DNA from 3 places in the Priestia sp. MDV22-iso46 genome. Region 1 is predicted to be linked to each of the others. Evidence: riboswitches for the same ligand, from Rfam matches in the RefSeq annotation. Region 1 holds a riboswitch; each other region holds the start of a gene.
The links. Region 1 has a riboswitch for thiamine pyrophosphate ahead of thiT (energy-coupled thiamine transporter ThiT). Riboswitches for the same ligand answer to the same signal wherever they lie in the genome.
Positions count from the first base shown of each region.

Region 2: it holds a riboswitch for thiamine pyrophosphate, as region 1 does, so the genes downstream of both, AC4NPH_RS10565 (acetylornithine deacetylase) here and thiT (energy-coupled thiamine transporter ThiT) in region 1, are expected to answer to the same signal.
Region 3: it holds a riboswitch for thiamine pyrophosphate, as region 1 does, so the genes downstream of both, AC4NPH_RS26175 (thiamine phosphate synthase) here and thiT (energy-coupled thiamine transporter ThiT) in region 1, are expected to answer to the same signal.

Region 1 covers NZ_JBZVWT010000001.1:414,989-418,931, reverse strand. The annotation lists gene AC4NPH_RS02210 (ethanolamine ammonia-lyase subunit EutB) at 1-20, opposite strand, end outside; gene AC4NPH_RS02205 (ethanolamine ammonia-lyase reactivating factor EutA) at 47-1,465, opposite strand; gene thiT (energy-coupled thiamine transporter ThiT) at 1,621-2,226, opposite strand; TPP riboswitch at 2,259-2,359, opposite strand; lysine riboswitch at 2,534-2,718, shown strand; gene AC4NPH_RS02195 (amino acid permease) at 2,821-3,943, shown strand, end outside.
Region 2 covers NZ_JBZVWT010000001.1:2,077,275-2,081,217, reverse strand. The annotation lists gene AC4NPH_RS10570 (MupG family TIM beta-alpha barrel fold protein) at 1-947, shown strand, start outside; TPP riboswitch at 1,167-1,269, shown strand; gene AC4NPH_RS10565 (acetylornithine deacetylase) at 1,384-2,661, shown strand; gene tenA (thiaminase II) at 2,667-3,338, shown strand; gene AC4NPH_RS10555 (ABC transporter ATP-binding protein) at 3,331-3,943, shown strand, end outside.
Region 3 covers NZ_JBZVWT010000009.1:61,775-65,717, reverse strand. The annotation lists gene AC4NPH_RS26195 (amino acid ABC transporter substrate-binding protein) at 1-214, opposite strand, end outside; gene AC4NPH_RS26190 (fluoride efflux transporter FluC) at 538-954, shown strand; gene crcB (fluoride efflux transporter CrcB) at 955-1,344, shown strand; gene AC4NPH_RS26180 (hypothetical protein) at 1,392-1,607, shown strand; TPP riboswitch at 1,770-1,871, shown strand; gene AC4NPH_RS26175 (thiamine phosphate synthase) at 1,993-2,616, shown strand; gene thiO (glycine oxidase ThiO) at 2,600-3,727, shown strand; gene thiS (sulfur carrier protein ThiS) at 3,724-3,927, shown strand; gene AC4NPH_RS26160 (thiazole synthase) at 3,933-3,943, shown strand, end outside.

The DNA of each region.
Region 1 (3,943 bases):
AATCTTGTAGTTTTAAACATCGTTTCCTCCTTGTATATTTAGTGGATTAGGATGAAAAAGCGAGCGTTTTAACGGAAACAGAGATTGCTTCTCCAGCTACTGGTAACCCTAGATCGATGTAATCTCCGTGTGTAAAATCAATTTGATCTAAACAAATAATTTCTAACTCTTTTCTCTGTTTAGCTAGTGCTTGTCCTAAGGCTTTTGCAATATCTTGCTCGCATAAAACAACGAGGCACTTAGCTCTCTTAAAACAAGCAATAAATTCAGCGCTTATTACTTTTGCTAATTCTTGCAGCATCTTATAGCTGCAGTAAGGAAAATGAGATAAAGCAATAGCAACGGGAGGATCTTCTGCACTGAAAATAGTTGAAGCCTGCATACATGACGCTCGAGCTCTTTCTTGAAACAGCTGCGGATTCCACTCCTCCTCTGGCTGTACGGGTATTTCTATAATCGGAATGTTTTTCAGCGGCAGTTTTTTAGACTTAATGTATACGGTTGATCCGCTAACTTCTGTATTTTGCATACCAGCTCCAATGACAGTAGCGCGCGTTGTCTCAGCGGCTTGAGATACTTGGATGGATTGAAAATGATATGCTAGAAGCGGACCAACGTCCCCGTGTATGGCCACTTCCTTCACTGTTTTTGGCTTTTGCTTCTCCATCATTGCTCCTACTCCTCCTGAAACCATGATCGTTTCAGGAGGTATAGAAGATCTTGTATGAGGAGAAACGAGCAGCGAGGAATTTTGATTCAGCGCTTTTACATAATTCACGGTTTCTTCAGCTAGTAATTGACAGATAGACGAGAGCTTTTCAAATGTTGCTTTTTCACCTTCTCGCAGTGTTAAAGAATTATTTTTCAAAAATTCAGTTAAATGAGACGAAACGTAGGTAACAAGACCGTCTTCATTTAGTCGAATTAATCTCCCGCCTACATGCAGTGTAAACGTTTCTATCACTTTTCCATTTTGACATAAAGCGATGTTAGCAGTGCCTCCTCCTACATCAATATTGGCAATTACTGCATTTGTTTCAGCAGAACGTTCGATTGCTCCTGATCCTTTTGCTGCTAATATTCCTTCCAAGTCAGCGCCGGCTGTTGCAACAACAAAACCCCCAGCATGTTCGGCTAGATAGTGAACGATACTTTCTGCATTTTGCTTTCTAGCCGTTTCTCCTGTAATGATTACAGCGCCCGCCTCCACTTGATCTAAGGAGATTCCTGCATTCTTATACTCTTGTTCTAGTAGTACCGTTAATCTTTGAACATCGATTTCAACATCGTTTAGCATAGGGGTGGTATAGATAGAACTTGCATACGTTACGCGACGATCAATAATTTGACAGCCTGGCAGCGTAAACTGATTTTGTTGATTTGCTATTAGCAGCTTGCTTACAATCAGTTTTGTTGTGCTTGTTCCAATATCTAAACCTATGCTCGTGATCCATTTCTGTAGCATGCTATCAATCCCTTATCTCGTTTGAATATGGTGATTATCATAAAACAGTTTTTTGAATATTTCACTAACTATGTTATCAAACCTGACACACTTTTGTGTAAACAAAGGTGACAAATGACAAAAAGACTAAATCTTGGTAGATTTAGTCTTTTTTATTATGAGTGTGATTTAGTTACAATCATTCTTGATGCGGATGGAATTAATAGTGAAAGAATGACTAAGCAGGCAATTAGTGACCCTACCATTGAAATCCCGTTCATTGAAAAAGAATACCACAGAGCGGACATGCCCTTTGGCGCGTATGATCCCCAGAAAATAATACCCGCAATAAAGTGCCAGAAATACCGTGCGAAGCTGCCGATAACAAGGGATAAAACAATCAAAACAAAAGCTTTTGATCTGTTATTGTTAGCTAAATTTGTTTTAATAGATTGCGAAAAAACACCTCCAAAACCTATAAAAGCAAAAGCCACAATATATTCAATAAACGTTTGCAGCGCTGTTAAAATATAAGCCGTTCCTGTTGCCAACTGCAACAGCCCCCATAATAGACCAGATAGAGCCCCGCCTTTTACTCCCCAGCGAAAGCACATAATAAAAATGGGCACCATGGAGAACGAAATACTCACAGCCGTTGCAATCTTAATGGAAGGCAAAAGATCAAGTAGAAGTGCTAATGCTGCAAAAATAGCTATTTCAATTTTAGCCTGTAAGGGTAATGCTTTATTCACGTTTCTCACTCCTGTTTTTGAATCATTCATATCAAACGGTTTACACAGGAGTAAGCAAATATATGCTACTATTCCCACATTCCTACGCTAGCGTTAACTAACAGGTTCGAAGGGTCTGAACAATTTGTTCACTCTCAGCACGGCGGCTCCCCCTGTGGTACGTTCGGATATTTATGTAGTATTATGACAACATTTATTATACCATATGTAACAAAATAGATTCGAGAGATTTCAAAGATGTTTCTATTTTCTGAATCTATTTTTTATAATGACAATCGTTTTAGTATTTGATATACTTCTTTTATGTCAAATGAATATAAAAAACCCTCATCCTAATCGATGAGGTAGAGGTCGCAGTTTTTAATAGTAAAGCAACGGAAATGCAGAGAACATTGAGGATGTTGCTTGAAAGGAAAAATTGCCGAAGTTTAGATCACTTCTCTGTTGATTTAAGCTGGGGCTGTCTCCGAACAGGAACAGAACTGTCACATCATGCAAGTGATGTGAAGAGCTATCTTCACGGAAGGTTGACGCGGTTTTCAGATTTAAAAGCGCGCACATATACTGCGGGCTTTTTTTATGTTATCCCGTCTCTTTCCGTACATTCGAAAGGAGTATTTATCTATGCAAGAGCAGCAAGAATTAAAACGTGGGTTGAAATCTCGCCACTTAACGATGATTTCATTAGGAGGAGCCATCGGAACCGGCTTATTCCTAGCAAGTGGTGGAGCAATTCACACAGCAGGACCTGGGGGAGCGCTTTTAGCTTACGCTATTATTGGTGTCATGGTTTACTTTTTGATGACCAGCCTGGCGGAGCTCGCAGCTTATATGCCTGAAGCTGGTTCGTTTAGTACGTATGCGTCTCGGTTTGTAGATCCATCCTTTGGTTTCGCTCTCGGCTGGAACTATTGGTATAACTGGGCTATTACAATTGCAGCTGAATTATCTGCTGGAGCCCTTATTATGAAATTTTGGTTCCCAAACTCTTCTTCTATTTTATGGAGTGCCCTGTTTTTATTAATTATGTTTGGGCTTAACTACCTTTCTGTAAAAGGATTTGGCGAATCTGAATTTTGGTTTTCATTAATTAAAGTAGTAACGGTTATCATCTTTTTAGTTATTGGTATTATGATGATTTTTGGTATCTTTAACAATGAAGCACCAGGTTTTAAAAACTTCACGCTTGGTGATGGACCCATTCACGGTGGATTCTTTACTGTCTTAGGTATTTTTATGGCTGCTGGTTTTTCATTCCAAGGAACAGAGTTGCTTGGAGTCGCAGCTGGAGAAAGTGAAGATCCGGAAAAAACGGTTCCTCGCGCAGTTAAACAAGTCTTCTGGCGCATCTTGTTATTTTATATTTTAGCTATTTTTGTTATTGGGATGCTTATTCCATACACAGCGGATTCATTAGCAAGTGATGATGTGCGGGTCAGTCCGTTTACTCTAATATTCGAACGAGCAGGTCTGGCGTTTGCAGCATCAGCTATCAATGCCGTTATTTTAACAGCCGTTTTATCTGCTGGTAACTCAGGTATGTATGCTTCTACGCGTATGCTGTGGAACTTAGCGAAAGATGGAAAAGCACCGAGGTTCTTAGCAAAAGTAAATAAACGAGGCGTTCCGGTTAATGCTTTGATCGCAACGGCACTTGTCGGTACACTTGCATTTGGTGCTTCATTTTTTGGAGACGGTGCGGTATACACGTGGTTACTTAACGCTTCTGGTATGTCTGGTTTTATTG
Region 2 (3,943 bases), 1.7 Mb from region 1:
AATGCGGAGTTACACGCGCATTCACTTCGCTTCACATTCCAGAAGAAAAAGGAGATTTGGCTGAACGGGCAAAAGAATTGCTTCATGTGGCTAGAGATTGTGGAATAAGCGTGTATGCAGACGTATCCAAGCATACGCCGGTTCATTTAGATATTGAAAGCCTTATGACGCTATCTTCACTTGGCGTATCGGGTATTAGACTAGACGATGGCTTTAGTGTAAAAGAAACTCTTTCGCTTGCGAATGAATTTTATATTGCTGTTAATGCAAGTACGTTATCCAAACAAGAAATAGAATCGCTGTTATCTGCAGGCCTTCATCATCATCAGCTGCTTGCATGGCATAATTTTTATCCGCGGCCTGAAACAGGACTTGAAGAAACGTTTTTTCACCAGCAGACAGATTTATTTAATGAACTTCGTATCCCAGTCTGCGCTTATATTCCTGGAGAAGGTGAAAAAAGAGGCCCTGTTTATCAAGGTCTTCCTACTAGAGAAAAAGACCGTAATAGATGTCCTTTTACCTCTGCAGTAGATTTATACGGATGCGGAGTAACGGAGGTTTATATTGGAGATCCATACGCCGGTTCAAGTTTATTAAAGCGTTTAGTTCGATATCAAGAAAACCGCATTATTCCGCTGCGCATTCGTTCACTTCATATAGAGGGAACGTACAGCGTGCGTCCGGATGTATCAAGAGACGTTCTGCGGTTGGTTGATACTCGATCTGTAAAACCAGTGCCGCCATTTCGTACAGTAGAACGCAGAATCGGAGCAATTACAATGGACAATGATGGCTACGGACGCTACAGAGGAGAGGTTCAAATAGCTAAAACGAATTTGCCTGCAAGTGCTAATGTTAACGTGATTGGGTATGTGATAGAGGAAGATCATGAGCTACTTTCATTAGTGAGACCGGGGCGAAAACTTGAGCTTGTCACTGTCTAAATGGAAAAATCGTGTATTTTTAAAAAAGCCGATAGCTAACTAGTAAGCTTATAAAAGTAAAGAGCACACACTGCTTAAAAAAGGTGTGTGCTTTTTATTTTACTAAAAAGGAAACTATTTTCATTGCTGAATCATGAACCTTTCTATTGAATAAACCGCTTTACTATGATAAAACTATTAAAGGTAAACATATGATAATAGTTTAATTTCATAGAGATACAACACCACTAGGGGTGCTTTCGAAGCTGAGAGAGACGAGAAGTCTTAACCCTTATAACCTGAACTAGGTAATACTAGCGTAGGAAAGAGGTATTGTAATGGATGTTTTGTATGGGATTTCCTTACGAACTCGTTATAATAATTTTGTGTATATAAACAAAAACACTTCTTTCCTGCGAAAGAAGTGTTTTTTTATGCATAAAGGAAGGTGTCATACATGGAAGAAACAATTGATTTGCTTGTCAAACAGGTAGAGGAGCGCAAAGGGGAGCTAATCCAGTTATTAACAACGCTTGTTTCATATAAAACGCCGGCGCCTCCTGCACGAAATTCTCATGAAGCGCAGCTATACGTAGCGGATTTCCTTAAAAACTGCGGTTTTTCCATCGATATGTGGGACTTATATTCCAACGATCCCATCGTAGTAGGTACGTTAAAAGGACAAAAATCAGCTGACTATCAAAGCTTGATTATTAACGGGCATATGGATGTTGCTGAGGTACAAGAAAATGAAAAGTGGGAGACAAATCCGTTTGAAGCTGTGGTAAAAGACAATATGATAATCGGACGCGGAGTTGCTGATATGAAAGGCGGCTTGGCAGGAGCATTATTTGCAGTGCAGCTTTTAACGGAAGCAGAAATTGAACTGCCGGGAGACTTGATTTTTGAATCCGTTGTAGGAGAAGAAGTGGGAGAAGCAGGTACGCTGCAATGCTGTCAGAAAGGATATACAGCTGACTTTGCGCTTGTAGCCGATACGAGTGATTTACATATTCAAGGTCAAGGCGGAGTAATCACAGGATGGATTACGATAAAAAGCAGCAAAACCTATCATGACGGTACACGCCGAAGCATGATTCATGCTGGAGGAGGGCTGTTAGCTGCGAGCGCTATCGAAAAGATGGCAAAAGTGATCGGAGGGCTACAAGAATTGGAGCGCCACTGGGCTGTTACAAAGAGCTATCCAGGATTTTTGCCAGGAACAAACACGATTAACCCAGCAGTAATCGAAGGCGGAAGGCATGCTGCGTTTATTGCAGATGAATGCAGGCTGTGGATCACCGTTCACTATTATCCTAATGAATCATACGACCAAGTATCAAAAGAAGTGGAAGAATACATTTTAGCTATTGCAAAAGCAGATCCATGGTTAAAAGATAATCTGCCAACCTTTGAATGGGGAGGCACATCAATGATTGAAGACAGAGGAGAAATCTTTCCGTCATTAGAAATTGATGAAGGTCATGCAGGAGTGCAGCTGCTTGCACATACTCACGAACAAATTGAAGGGAAAAAGCCTCCAATTGATGTGTCAACTAGCGTAACAGATGGCGGTTGGCTAGCTGATGCGGGTATTCCAGCAGCTATTTACGGTCCTGGGAATTTAGCAAATGCACATGCTGTGAACGAACAATTAGATATCAATCAGCTTATTCAATATACAAAAGTGATGGTGCAGTTCATTTATACGTGGCTGCATACGCATAAGGAGTGATCATCATGAAATTTAGTGAACGATTATATGAAAAGCTGCAGCCGATTTGGCGCCAAAATCATAATCATCCCTTTGTAGAGGGGATGGGAGACGGAACGCTTGAAAAGGAGAAGTTTCGCTTTTATATGATTCAAGATTATCTTTACTTAATTGATTATGCTAAATTATTTGCGATTGGAGCCATGAAAGCTACCGATGTTCAAACGATGGGGAAATTTGCTGCACTTTTAGATTCTACATTAAACGAAGAAATGAGCCTGCACCGTGAGTATGCCAAGAAATTTGAAATCAGCGAAAAAGAATTAGAAAAAGCGCAGCCATCTCCTACAACGCTTGCATACACACACTATATGCTGCACGTTGGTCAAAGCGGAACATTGGCTGAATTAGTGGCGGCTCTTTTGCCTTGTATGTGGAGCTACTGGGAAATAGGAAAAGAACTCAGTGAAAAGCCTGGAGCTAACAATGAGTTTTATCGTGAGTGGATTGAAATGTACAGCTCAGAAGAATTTGGAGAACTAGCGACGTGGTGTATCAACTTATTTGACTCACTTACTGAAGACAAATCAGAAGCGGAGTTAGAAAAGCTCGAAGAAATTTTCTTAAACACAACGCGTTTTGAGTATATGTTCTGGGATATGGCTTATAACGAAGCGATGTGGCCAATTTATGAATAAGTCTGTGTTATCTTTTCAAAACGTAAGTTTTACGTACAAAAACGGTGATCAAGCGATTTTAAAATCATTAAATTTAGACGTGAAAGAAGGCGAGTTTGTAAGTATCGTTGGAGCAAGCGGATCTGGAAAAAGTACGTTGTTTCGTCTCATTACAGGTCTTGAACAGCAGAGTGAAGGCGATATCATGATTAACGGACAGTCTTACGAAAAACGTCTTGGAAAAGTAGGCTACATGCCGCAGCAAGATTTGCTTCTTCCGTGGCGCACGATTCTAGACAATGCAGCACTGCCTCTTGAGCTTCACAATGTGTCAAAGGCAAGTGCTCATAGGCAAGTATCTCAGCTGCTCGAAGAGTTTGGGTTAAAAGGGTATGAAAACCGTTTTCCAAGTGATTTATCCGGAGGGATGAAGCAGCGTGTTTCTTTTCTGCGAACGGTATTAAGCGGTTCTAACGTGCTGCTTTTGGATGAGCCTTTCAGTGCGCTTGATGCCATTACGCGTCTATCGATGCAGGAATGGCTGCTTGAACAATGGCAAAAGCGTAAACACACCATCTTATTTATCACTCATGACGTAAACGAAGCGCTTTTTTTATCAGATCGTA
Region 3 (3,943 bases), on a different contig from region 1:
TTAGCTTTTGTTTGTCATCATGAAAAGTGAACGGAGGGTATGTACCTTCAGTTCCAATTGTTAATACACCATCTTTTTTCACTTTATTATATAAATCCCCTTGTGAAGATTTATTGTCTCCATTGTTTGCTTCATTTTTTGAGCTAGAACCGCATGCGGCAAGCACAACTGTGAAAGCTAATAGTAGCGACAAAAGTGCAGCAAATTTCTTCATTTTCTAAACCCCCTAGTATTCTGATAGGAAATGATACTCTGTGATACTAAACAAGAACACAGCAAAAGTCAACAAAAAAAACTTATACGATTAATGTGACTTAAAATAAGGGAAATATACCTTCTATACACGGTTTGTCATAAGGATACAGAAAGATTTTAAAATTTGGATTAAGTGGATTTTTAAGGGAGATTTGAGGAGTAAAAAGGAAGTTTCATGCGACGATTTTCTCTTTCATTTTTTCATGACTTTTGGTGCAATAAACATATAGTTAAATGTTAAGGTAGAAATAAATTCCTTATGGTACACTTAAAGAAGAATTTATGAAACGGAGCGATATGATGAAAGCCATAAACTTAATCTCAATTGCCTTTGGTGCTATCGCTGGTACATATGCACGTTATTTGCTGAATCTTTCCTTATTATACACGGGCTATCCAATAGGAACGGTAATTGAAAACCTATTAGGAAGCTTCATACTAGGCCTATTAACAGGATTTTTTGTGTGGAAAAAGCCAAAAGAATGGATAAAGCTTGGACTAGGAGTTGGCGTGTGCGGTGGTTTTACAACGTATTCAACGTTTGCAGGAGACGTCATTTCTCTCACTCAGCACCATTTATTTTGGGGAGCCATTTATGTAATTGTCTCTTTAGTAGGTGGAATCCTTCTTGCTTTAGCAGGCTATCTATGCGGTGAAGCGGCAGGGGGAAATTTAGTGAAAGTACATGAGGTGAAGTAAATGAGCATAGTGAGCTTGGCACTTGGCGGGGCAGCTGGAGGGATATGCCGTTATCTTTTGGGTTTAAAAGTTACAAAAATAGTTTCAAACCCTCCTTTTCCAGTATCAATGCTGTTTGTAAACTTGCTCGGTGCGTTTGGCCTTGGTCTTTTTTACGGTAGTTATTATGGAAAGGTTCCGAGTCATGCTTATGATGATTCAATATTTTTAATGATTGGCATTGGGTTTTTTGGTGCCTTTACCACTTTTTCAACGTTCAGTGTGGAAACCGTACAGTTAATTCGAGAAAAATCTTATCGAAAAATGTTGGCGTATGTGGGGATTTCAGCATTTGGAACAGTTGGTTTATTTACAGTCGGTTTACTGGCAGGAACGTTTTTATTTAAGTAAAGAGAACGTTTCTAGTAGGGAAAAACAAAAAGACGGAGAAGTAGAGAATGGATAGAAAAGCAGAAGTTTGGAAATACATTTTGTTGATTGTAGCTGTTGCAGGTCAGATCATCGGTTTTTTATTTTTATTTATAAATGTTGTCGCGGCATTTATTTTTTACGGTTTTTATATTCTAACTTTTATTATGTTACTCCTGCTGTTTATATGGGATCGGAAAAAGGAAAAAGACAAAGAAGAATTTGACGACTATACCGATTACTAACCATATAAAAAGCAGAATGATGCGGTGCGCCGGGCCTCTTACTTACTAAAGAAGCTTAAAAGATACATCTATAAAAGGAAGAGAGCCGTAAGAGCATAAAGAGATATTGTATTTACATCTAGTTGTGTTATAATTTTAAGTGCGAAAACAAAATCAATAAATAGCAATCACTAGGGGAGCTTTTTGAAGCTGAGACGAATGTATTTCGGACCCTTTGAACCTGATCTGGTTTGGACCAGCGTAGGGAAGTGGTGATCATGTTTACATAACGATGCATGCTAACCACTCTACGTTGTAGAGTGGTTTTTTGTATGTAATAAAACCCTCTACACAAGATGAGGTGATTGAAATTTCTCTTTATTCTGAATAGAAAGGTTTCGATCATGTGGATATTCCTAAATTTCATGTCATTACAACAGATAAGCAGCCAATCGAAGAGCTTCAAAAAATTTTAACGGCTATCGCGCCTTTTGCGGGCGCCGTTCATATTAGAGAAAAAGAGAAAACGGCAAAGCAGATTCAATGTTTACTAGAAAGCCTGCCATTTTGTCGCTCTAAAATTATTTTGAATGACCGAGTTGATGTAGCGCATGCTTTAAAAGCAAAAGGCGTACAGCTTGCCTATCATAGTTTAGACGTTTCGGTTGTTATAGACGCATTTCCTTCTCTTATTGTCGGAAAATCAGTTCACTCTGTGGAAGAGGCTTTAGAAGCTGAAAAAGATGGTGCTCACTACATTCTATACGGACATATTTATTCAACACATTCAAAAAAAGGATTAAAAAGTCGAGGGATAGCAGCACTAAAAGAAGTAGTAGACGCTGTGCAGATACCGGTTATTGCCATTGGAGGAATTACACCTGTAAATGCCAAAGAGGTGCTTCAAACAGGAGCACACGGTATAGCTGTGATGTCTGGTGTCATGCTTGCGCAAGATCCCCTCAAAGCGATTAAACAATATTCTCATATATGGACATCTGGAGGTGGAGAAAATGAAGCAGCATTATGATGTACTGTTAATCGGAGGAGGTATAATCAGCTCTTCTATCGCTTATCATTTGTCAAAACAAGGAGCGTCAGTAGCTATTCTTGAACGCAATCAAATTGGTTGTGAAGCTTCAAGTGCAGCCGCTGGTATTTTAGGTGCTCAAGCTGAAATTGATGAAGAAGGTCCTCTTTTAGACCTTGCTATTAAGAGCAGAAGCATGTTTCCTGAACTGGTGAAGGAACTAAAAGAAAAAACGGCCATCGATGTAGAGCTCATTCAAAAAGGCTTATTAAAAGTCGCTGTAACAGAAGAAGATGCACACGTATTAAAGAAAAAAGCCGCTCAGCACCACCGGTGGGATGAACATGTAAGATGGATCGATGTAAAAGAAGCGCGTTTGTTAGAACCCGGGCTCTCTCCAGACATATACGGAGCCATTACAATACCGGGAGACGGCCAGCTAGCTCCGGCTAAGTTAACGCAAGCTCTTGCTCATGGAGCCTTGTATCACGGAGCAGATGTATTCGAATACTGTGACGTTCATTCTCTTATTATGGAAAATGAAACAGTAAAAGGTGTACAGACGTCCAAAGGCTCTTTTTATGGAGAAAAAGTAGTTATTGCAGCAGGCTCATGGGCTAAACGCTTTATTTCTTCTGAACATGTAGGTCAGGTGTTTCCCGTAAAAGGGGAATGTCTTGCTCTTCAAAGTCATAAGCCGCTGCTTTCTAAAACGATTTTTTTAGATGAAGGTTTTTACTTAGTGCCTAAGACTGGTGGAAGAATCGTAATCGGGGCAACTAAGCTACAGCATGATTTTACCAAGACGGTTTCTGCACAAGGTATTCAATTTTTGCTGAATAAAGCTTCTGCGCTTCTGCCGGCTATTAAAGAAGCCACATTTGAAAAAGCATGGGCTGGTCTTCGTCCGCAAACAAATGATGGCTGGCCTTATTTAGGAGAGCATCCTGAAATAGCGAATCTACACATGGCGTTTGGCCACTACCGAAACGGTATTTTATTAAGTGCTGCAACTGGAAAAATTATGGCTGATGCTTTGTTAGGGAAAAAGCCGAATCATTCATTTTTTACATCATTTCAGCTAACAAGAGTAATGGAGGGAGTTCATTGAATCTAATCATTAATGGTAAGACCGTTACTTTTGGAGATGAAATTGAAACGGTCGAGCACTTGTTGCAGGCTCAGAACCTGCATGAACGAGTGGTAATTGTTGAGCTAAACAAGAACATTTTGCAAAAAGAAGAACATAGCGATGCATGCTTAGAAGATGGCGATATATTAGAAGTTGTTTCATTTGTCGGAGGAGGATGAAGAGTATGTTAAAAAT